DNA from 3 places in the Pseudomonas sp. AN-B15 genome. Region 1 is predicted to be linked to each of the others. Evidence: predicted binding sites of a transcription regulator. Region 1 holds the regulator's gene; each other region holds the start of a gene.
What was found. Region 1 encodes FliA, which starts transcription of late flagellar genes. Its sites were predicted from a motif close to CTAAAGTTTNNNNNNNNNNNGCCGNTAA; they were not measured.
Positions count from the first base shown of each region.

Region 2: the regulator FliA is predicted to act here: its motif matches at 1,395-1,422, upstream of GTQ41_RS20185 (methyl-accepting chemotaxis protein).
Region 3: the regulator FliA is predicted to act here: its motif matches at 1,511-1,538, upstream of GTQ41_RS09765 (methyl-accepting chemotaxis protein).

Region 1 covers NZ_CP049737.1:1,762,666-1,765,941, reverse strand. The annotation lists gene GTQ41_RS08125 (protein phosphatase CheZ) at 1-736, opposite strand, end outside; gene GTQ41_RS08120 (chemotaxis response regulator CheY) at 755-1,126, opposite strand; gene fliA (RNA polymerase sigma factor FliA) at 1,294-2,034, opposite strand; gene fleN (flagellar synthesis regulator FleN) at 2,031-2,861, opposite strand; gene flhF (flagellar biosynthesis protein FlhF) at 2,975-3,276, opposite strand, start outside.
Region 2 covers NZ_CP049737.1:4,453,877-4,457,152, forward strand. The annotation lists gene GTQ41_RS20185 (methyl-accepting chemotaxis protein) at 1-1,280, opposite strand, end outside; gene GTQ41_RS20190 (transporter) at 1,557-2,579, shown strand; partial or broken gene GTQ41_RS28840 (metal ABC transporter ATP-binding protein) at 2,576-2,704, shown strand; gene GTQ41_RS20195 (inorganic phosphate transporter) at 2,829-3,276, shown strand, end outside.
Region 3 covers NZ_CP049737.1:2,158,638-2,161,913, forward strand. The annotation lists gene GTQ41_RS09760 (Na+/H+ antiporter family protein) at 104-1,420, shown strand; gene GTQ41_RS09765 (methyl-accepting chemotaxis protein) at 1,583-3,265, shown strand.

The DNA.
Region 1 (3,276 bases):
CGTCTTCTCGTTTATCGGCATGAATCTGCGGACCTTCACCCTGCGAGAGATGTTTTTGTGGATCTTTTTCTGCAAGCATCGCGGCACGGTCGTGTTCGATGCCCGCAAAGCGGTCAACCTGACTGGCCATGAGGACGAGTTTGAGCAAATTGCTTTCGACTTCGGTGACCAGCTGGGTCACACGCTTGATCACTTGACCGGTGAGGTCCTGGTAATCCTGAGCCAGCAGGATGTCGTTCAGGTTGCTCGACACCGCACGGTTGTCCGTGCTGCTGCGTGACAGAAAACCGTCGACCCGGCGCGCCAGTTCGCGGAACTCTTCAGCCCCGACTTCACGACGCATGAAGCGGCCCCAATCGGTGCTCAGCGCCTGGGCTTCTTCAGCCAGGCCATTGACCACCGGGGTCGCGCTTTCCACCAGATCCATGGTGCGGTTGGCCGCGGCTTCGGTCAGCTTGACCACATAGCCCAGGCGTTCGGTGGCGTCGGTGATTTGCGACACTTCCTCGGCCTGCGGCATGTGCGGATCGATCTGGAAGTTGACGATCGCACTGTGCAGTTCGCGTGTGAGCTTGCCCACTTCCTGATACAGGCCACGGTCACGGGTCTGATTGAGCTCATGGATCAGTTGCACAGCGTCGCCGAACCTGCCTTTTTCAAGGCTCTCGACCAGTTCGACCGCGTGTTTTTTCAGGGTCGATTCGAAATCGCCCTGTGAAGATTCGTTATGCTCCATAGCTCCCCCGCGCGTTCATCAGCCGATGCGTTCGAAAATCTTCTCGATTTTTTCTTTCAGCGCCTGAGCCGTGAAAGGTTTGACCACGTAGCCGTTGACGCCGGCCTGGGCCGCTTCGATGATCTGCTCGCGCTTGGCTTCGGCAGTCACCATCAGCACGGGCAGGTGCTTGAGTTTTTCATCGGCACGCACGTGGCGCAGCAGGTCGATACCGGTCATGCCCGGCATGTTCCAGTCCGTTACCAGAAAGTCGATGCTTCCGCTGTTGAGCACCGGAATGGCAGTGGTGCCATCGTCGGCCTCGACGGTGTTGGTGAACCCCAGATCACGCAGCAGGTTCTTGATGATCCGCCGCATCGTTGAGAAGTCATCAACGATGAGGATTTTCATGTTCTTGTCCAATTCGACCTCCAAGCAGTCTTAAACGCGCCCAGCACCTGGACGCGCCATTTCAATCAATCCGGCAAAGCACTCGATGACTGTCTGGAGCACAACAGAGCAAGACCGGTGCCGTTCATCACCGCACCAGCCTCGTTCGCAGTGTCCCCACACTGCCTTCAGCGCGCTCGCCACTCCCCCAAACGCCCCCGCAAACGGGCCGCGCACTGGCTGTGTAACTGGCTGACCCGCGATTCACTGACGCCAAGGACTTCACCGATTTCCTTGAGGTTCAGTTCTTCGTCGTAGTACAGCGCCAACACCAGTCGCTCACGCTCCGGCAAATTGGCAATCGCGTCCGCCAGCGCAGCCTGGAAGCGTTCATCTTCCAGATCGCGTGACGGCTCAAGATGAGCACTGGCGCCATCCTCGTGCAGCCCTTCGTGTTCGCCGTCCTGCAGCAGGTCGTCGAAACTGAACAGCCGGCTGCCCAGGGTGTCATTCAAAATCCCGTAGTAATCATCGAGACTCAATTGGAGTTCGGCCGCAACCTCGTGATCTTTAGCATCACGGCCGGTTTTAGCTTCAATTGAGCGAATTGCGTCGCTGACCATACGGGTGTTGCGGTGAACCGAGCGAGGTGCCCAATCCCCTTTGCGCACTTCATCGAGCATCGCGCCGCGGATCCGGATGCCCGCGTACGTTTCGAAACTGGCGCCTTTGCTGGCGTCATATTTGGTCGAGACTTCGAGCAGGCCGATCATCCCGGCCTGAATCAGGTCTTCGACCTGCACACTCGCCGGCAAGCGCGCCAGCAAGTGATAGGCAATGCGCTTGACCAGTGGCGCGTAACGCTCGATCAACTCGTACTGCGCGTCACGTGCCGATTTCTTGTAGTAGTTCATACCGCTGGCGGTCATAACACTGGCCCTGCCGTTTGCTGCACGAGGCGCTCGACGAAAAACTCAAGGTGCCCACGCGGGTTGGCAGGCAGCGGCCAGGTATCGACCTTCTGCGCGATCGCCTTGAACGCCAGCGCGCACTTGGAACGCGGAAAGGCTTCATAGACTGCTCGCTGCTTCTGCACGGCCTTGCGCACGCTTTCGTCGTACGGCACCGCGCCGACGTATTGTAAGGCGACGTCGAGAAAGCGATCCGTGACCTTGGTCAACTTGGCGAACAGATTGCGCCCTTCCTGCGGGCTCTGCGCCATGTTGGCGAGGACGCGGAAGCGGTTCATGCCGTAGTCGCGATTGAGCAGTTTGATCAGCGCGTAGGCGTCGGTGATCGAGGTCGGCTCGTCGCAGACCACCAGCAACACTTCCTGCGCCGCGCGCACGAAACTGACTACCGAGTCACCAATGCCCGCAGCGGTGTCGATCACCAGTACATCGAGATTGTCGCCGATGTCGCTGAACGCCTGAATCAGACCGGCATGTTGCGCCGGGCTCAGGTGCACCATGCTTTGGGTGCCGGAAGCGGCCGGCACGATGCGGATCCCGCCGGGGCCCTGCAACAGCACGTCGCGCAGTTCGCAGCGGCCTTCGATGACATCGGCCAGCGTGCGTTTGGGGGTCAGCCCCAGCAGAACGTCGACGTTCGCCAGCCCCAGGTCGGCGTCCAGCAGCATGACCCGACGGCCAAGCTCTGCCAGCGCCAGAGACAAGTTCACTGACACGTTAGTCTTGCCGACGCCACCTTTGCCGCCGGTCACCGCGATCACCTGTACGGGATGCATGCTGCCCATGTTATTTCTTTACCTTGTCTTGCATAGACGGAGGCCACATTACTGGCTGCGCGTTCACAACCGGAACAATGCATGGCAGACCATCGATGTAGGTACAAAAACTGTTCATTACCTCAGCCAACCTGCTTGGTCGGGCTGTGGTAGATATCAGCGAACATGTCAGCCATGGCTTCTTCGCTGGGTTCTTCCTGCATTTGCACGCTGACGGCGCGGCTGACCAGCTGATGACGGCGCGGCAGATGCAGATCATCCGGAATCCGTGGGCCATCGGTCAGGTACGCGACCGGCAGTTCATGACTGATCGCCAGGCTCAACACTTCGCCAAGGCTGGCCGTCTCATCCAGTTTAGTCAGGATGCAGCCGGCAAGCCCGCAACGCTTGTAACTGTGATAAGCGGCGGTTAGAACCTGTTTCT
Region 2 (3,276 bases), 2.7 Mb from region 1:
TTGATCTCGATGATCGACTCGGCCGTACGCTGCGCAAGGTTGCGCACCTCATCGGCGACCACCGCGAAACCGCGTCCGGCCTCACCGGCCCGCGCCGCTTCAATCGCTGCGTTGAGCGCCAGCAGGTTGGTCTGTTCGGCGATGCCGCGAATCACTTCCAGCACCTTGCCGATGCGCCCGCTGTCGCTTTCCAGGCGACGAATCACTTCAGCGGTGTTGGCGATTTCGCCACGCATCCGGGTGATGCTGTGGATGGTGCCCTGCATGACCTTTTCACCCTGCTGGGCGGACTGGTCGGCATCGTCGGCAGCCCGCGCCGCATCCGCCGCATGCCGGGCGACTTCCTGGGCGGTGGCGGACATTTCGTTCATTGCCGTGGCCACCTGATCGGTGCGGTTGAACTGCTCGTTGGTGCCGCCGGCCATGGTCGTGGCGATCGCATTCAGTTCGCCGCTGGCGCTGTCCAGATCACTGGCACTGCGTTGCAGGTGAGTGAAGGTTTCAGCGAGGAAATCGCGCAGGGTATTGGCGGCAGCCGCAAGGTTGCCCAACTCGTCCTGGCGGGCGTTGGCGACGCGTTCGGCAAGGCGCCCACGGCTCAACTGGGTGACGTAATCGATCAGTTTGCGGATCGGTTCGATCAGGTTGCGGTTGACCAGCCACAGGCTGAGCAAACCGATCAACAGACCGGAACCGAGCATCACCACAATCCCCAGCAGCACGGTGCTGTCGGCATTGGCACTGATCTGCGCCGACTGTTCGGTGCCCTGCTTGCGCAGCTCGGCGACCAGTTCGCTCATCTGATCGCTGGTGGCGCGGTCCACGCCTTTGACCGCACTGTCGCCAGCCGCTGGATCGGCACCGGCCGCGACGTAGGCATCGCGACCCTTCTGGTAGGCGCTGCCGAGTTGGCGGTGCTCTTCACGCAGGCGTTCGATGCGGGACTTCAGCGCCGGCTCCAGGCCTTTCTGGCCGGCCAGTTCACCGAGAATGCTCTGCACATCGCGCTGACGATCTTCGAACTGGCTCCAGTATTTGGCCAGGTCCGCCGGTTGCTTGCCGCGCAGCAAGACGTTTTTCCACTCCTGCACCTGCACCTTGAATTGCAGGTTGGCCTCGTCGATCAATTGTGAGGTGTGCAAGGGGCCGGCGATCAACTGGCTGTAGTTCTGCACGCCATTGGACAGGAAATGAAAGCAGGCCAGTGCGATCAACAGCATCGCCAGCAGGCTGCCGCTCAGCAGGGCGAGAATTTGTGCTCTCAGGGATTTTTGCAGCATCGCGAGATACTCAGGACAGGGATGAGGCACGCCCGATAAGGCGTGGAATTTTGCCGGACATCCGTGTCGGCGAGCCTTGGCTCATGGCCAAGCGCGCGCAACGTAACCCAAGCGTGATCGGCGCACCAGAGCGCTTCTTGAAGGAAATCCGACCGCCGGTAAGGCATTGATCTGGCGTCACTTTATCGTCACACAAGTGTCATATCCGGTTGCGATGATGCGGCTCAGGTGAATCTGAAAACTCCACGCCAGACGCCCTCCTCGCAGCGAGCCTCCATGAACCACAGCCTCGACCTCAGTCATCGCGATCCTGATTTGTTCGGTCTGCTTTACGGCTTCCGTTTTCGTCCTGGTGAGCGTGGCCGCGAAGTCGATTCGGCGACCGCCCTGCGTTGTCTGCAAGACGACAGCGACCGTGATGAATTCCTCTGGCTGCACCTGAACCTGGCGCACGCCGCGTGTGAGCGCTGGATGAAAAGCCATCTGCAATTGCCCGAAGAGTTTTTCGAGGCGCTGCACGAAGGTTCGCGCTCGACGCGCATCGAGCACGTGGACTCGGCGTTGCTGGCGGTGGTCAACGACGTGGTGTTCAACCTCAGCAGCATGGTGTCCTCGGACGTGTCGACGCTGTGGGTCTGTGTGCGCAGCAAACTGATCGTCAGCGCACGCCTGCAACCGCTGCACTCGGTGGACAAACTGCGTTCGTCGGTGAAGGCCGGCGAATGCTTTCGCTCACCGTCGGAACTGCTGGTGCACCTGCTGCGCGATCAGGGCGAAGTGCTGACGCAGATCGTGCGCAAGACCAGCATGAGCGTCGATCAGGTCGAAGACGAATTACTCTCCTCGCGCCTGTCGACCAACCGCGCCGAACTCGGTGCCAACCGTCGGGTGCTGGTGCGCCTGCAACGCCTGTTGGCGCTGGAGCCGGGCTCCTTGCTGCGCTTGCTCAACCGGCCGCCGGCGTGGCTGCAGAAGGAGGACGTCAAGGAGCTGCGCAAGTCCACCGAGGAATTTGCGCTGATCATCAACGACCTCACCGCCCTCGGCGAGCGGATCAAACTGCTGCAAGAAGAAATCGCCGCCAACCTCAACGAACAGAGCAACCGCACGCTGTTCACCCTGACCGTGGTCACGGTGCTGGCGCTGCCGATCAACATCATCGCCGGCTTCTTCGGCATGAACGTCGGCGGCGTGCCGCTGGCGACGGATCCGGAAGGGTTCTGGATTCTGGTGGCGCTGGTGGCGACGTTTACCGTGATTGCCGGGCGCTGGGCGTTTCGCAAGCGTGGGGATTACTGACCACCGAACCTGATGTCCAGCACAGTTCCCCTGTGGGAGCGAGCTTGCTCGCGAAGACGGAATATCAGGCACCATCATTGTTGAATGACACACCGCTTTCGCGAGCAAGCTCGCTCCCACAGGGATCTGCTTCAGCCTTCAGATCAGTGGTGGAGCTAAAAACCCAAACACTGATCTATCGCAGTCTCTCTGTAATATTTAGCAACGATCATGACGAACAAACCTTCCCTCGCTCAGGATTGTCCGCTCATGGCTACTCCCTCCCTGACCGCCGCCCGCCCCACGTCCGCCCACGGCGGCCGGCCGGCACTTGATAAGAAACCCGGTCCGTTCACTTACGTGGTGTTCTTCGCGGTTCTGGCCATGGGCATGTTGTTCACCGCTTACAGCCTGATGCACGACATGCATGAGCTGGGCACCACCGTCACCACCTGGACCCCGTTCCTGTTGCTCGGCGTCGCGTTGCTGATTGCGCTGGGCTTCGAGTTCGTCAACGGTTTCCACGACACTGCCAACGCCGTCGCGACGGTGATCTACACCCATTCGCTGCCGCCGAATGTGGCGGTGGTCTGGTCGGGCTTCTTCAATTTCCTCGGGGTGCTGCTGTCCAGCGGCGCGGTGGCGTTCGGCATCATCGCCCTGCTGCCGGTGGAGCTGATTCTGCAGGTCGGTTCGTCCGCCGGTTTCGCGATGATCT
Region 3 (3,276 bases), 400 kb from region 1:
GCCCTTCTAATAAGACCCTCTTTGCCAATCCGCCGGTTAACCGTTGGCGGACTCATCCTGTCTGGCGGTGATGATGTCATCGCCGTGTTTTTGAGGTAATGAAATGAATGCAGTGATTGCTGCGGTCGGCATCATGCTGATCCTCAGCCTGTCCCGTGTGCACGTGGTGATCGCCCTGATCGTCGGTGCGCTGGTCGGTGGTCTGACCGGTGGTTTGGGCATCGATGCCACGCTCAAGGCGTTCAACAGCGGTCTGGGTGGCGGCGCAACCGTGGCCTTGTCCTACGCATTGCTGGGTGCGTTCGCCGTGGCGATTGCCAAGTCCGGCCTGGCCCATGCGCTGGCCGACAAGGCGCTGGCGATGGTCGATCGGCAACACGCGACCGGGGGCGGCAACGTCAAATGGCTGCTGATCGGCCTGCTCTGGGTGGTGGCGATTGCCTCGCAGAACATTCTGCCGATCCACATTGCGTTCATTCCGTTGCTGGTGCCGCCACTGTTATATGTGTTGACCAAGCTGCAACTCGATCGCCGGTTGATCGCCTGCGTCATGACGTTTGGCCTGATCACTCCGTACATGTTCCTGCCGGTGGGCTTCGGCAACATCTTCCTCAATGAAATCCTGCTGGCCAACGTCGCGCGCAGCGGCGTCGACATCAGTGGCATCAACGTCACCCACGCCATGGGCATTCCGGCGCTGGGCATGCTGTTCGGCCTGGCCATGGCGTTCATCAGCTACCGCAAGAAGCGCGTCTATGATCTGCAGAAAATCGAGCAGGTCGAGCAAGTGGCCGTGCAGTACAACCCGCTGAGCCTGATGATCGCCGGTGTGGCGATTGCGGCGGCGTTCATTGTGCAACTGCTGTTGGACTCGATGATTATCGGGGCGCTGGTCGGTTTCCTGATTTTCTCGGTGTCCGGCATCGTCAAGTGGCGTGAGACCGATGACCTGTTCACCGAAGGCATGAAGATGATGGCGATGATCGGTTTCATCATGATTGCCGCGTCCGGGTTCGCCGAAGTGATGAAGGCCACCGGACAAGTGCAGACCCTGGTCGAATCGTCGGCGTCGTGGATCAATCACAGCAAGGGCATCGGCGCGCTGTTGATGTTGCTGGTGGGGCTGCTGGTGACCATGGGCATCGGTTCGTCGTTCTCCACCGTGCCGATTCTGGCGGCGATTTTCGTGCCGCTGTGCGTGCAACTGGGTTTCAGCCCGCTGGCGATTGTCTGCATCGTCGGCACCGCCGGAGCCCTGGGTGACGCCGGTTCGCCCGCCTCGGACTCGACGCTGGGCCCGACTTCCGGCCTGAACATCGACGGTCAGCATCACCACATCTGGGACACCGTGGTCCCGACCTTCCTGCACTACAACCTGCCGCTGCTGGCGTTCGGCTGGGTGGCGGCGATGGTCCTCTGATTAAAAGCTGAAGATCAAAAGATCGCAGCCTTCGGCAGCTCCTACATCAATATCTGTAGGAGCTGCCGAAGGCTGCGATCTTTTTTTGGGTTCAACTTTTGCTCGCGCGTGCCGTTAACGCCTTTAACCACGCCAATAAAACCAAAAGAGTGAGCCCCCCCAATGCGCTTGAGTCTCAAGGCTAAAGTCCTGTCCCTTGCCGTCCTGCCGGTGCTGCTCTTTGCGCTGGTCATCAGTCTGACCACGCTGTTCATCCTCCAGCAGCAGGCGCACACCGAGGTCGAGCAGACCCGCGAACGCCTGCTCGCCGACGCCAAGGCCACGCTGCAAAGTTACGTCGCCGTGGCGATGACCACGATCAAACCGCTGTACGACGCGGCCGCCCCCGGGGATAACGCGGCGCGGGCGCAGGCGATCAAATTGCTGTCGGGCATCCGCTACGGCAAGGACGGCTACTTCTTCGGCTACGACTCCGAGACCGTACGCCTGTTCAAGGCCAACGACCCGGAAGGTGTGGGCAAAAGCTTCAAGGACAACCGCGACCCCAACGGGGTTTACGTCAATCGCGGCCTGGTGAGCGTAGCCAAGGACGGCACCCACTATCTGCAATACAGCTCGCCACTGCCGGGCAATGCCAACGTGCTGGTGCCGAAACTCGGCTACACCGAATACCTGGCGAAGTGGGACATGGCGGTGGGCACGTCGGTCAACCTCGACGGCATTGAAGCGCAAGTGGCGGTGGTCGAGGCGCAAGTGCAGGAGCGTATGCAAGGCGTGATTCTCAGCATCGTCGGCGTGGCCGTGCTGGTGCTGTTGGTGATCGCCGCAGCGGGCATGCTGTTGGCCAACACCATTTTGCGGCCGCTGAACCTGATGAAAGCCAACCTCGACGACATCGCCGCAGGCGAGGGCGATCTGACCCGCCGGCTGAACATCAGCAGCCAGGATGAACTCGGCGAACTGGCCGGCTCGTTCAACCGCTTCGTCGACAAGATCCACGGCCTGGTGCGACAGATCACCGAGATGACCACGCAACTGACCGGCCTGGTGACCCAAGTATCGGATCAGGCCCAGCGTTCCGATCAGGCGATGGAGCGTCAGCGTCACGAGACCGATCAGGTTGCCACGGCGATCAACGAAATGTCCGCCGCCGCCCAGGACGTCGCCAAAAGCGCGCAGAACGCCGCGGTGGCCGCGCAGCAGACCGACGAGGAGGGCCAGAGCGCCAAGCGCGTGGTGGCTGGCAGCATCAAACAGATTCATGCGCTGGTGGATGACATTCGCAGCAGCGGCGTATCGCTCGACAGCCTGCAGCAAGACGTGTCGTCGATTGTAGGCGTGCTCGGAGTGATCCGCTCGATTGCCGAACAGACCAACCTGCTGGCACTGAACGCGGCAATTGAGGCGGCGCGGGCCGGGGAGGCCGGGCGTGGCTTTGCGGTGGTGGCGGACGAAGTGCGGGCACTGGCCAGCCGCACGCAGATCAGCACCCAGGAAATTCAGGGCATGATCGATCGTTTGCAGGCGGGCACGCAGTCGGCGGTCGAGGCGATGCGCCGCTCCAGCGAGGCGGGCGATGGCACCTCGGCGCAAGCCAATCAGGCTGGCGCGTCGCTGGATGCGATGGCCGAGCTGATTGCGACCATCAATTCGATGAACGCGCAGATCGCCAGTGCGGCGGAGGAGCAGACGGCGGTGGCCGAAGAGATCAACCGCAGCGTGCATCAGATCGCCGTGGCGGTTGACAGCGTGGCGGATGAGACCCAGTTGGGCGCGCAGACTTCGCGCAGTCTGGCGGAGCTGGGGCAGCGGTTGGGCAGACTGGTGGGGCAGTTCCGAATTTAACGTTTTAGCCG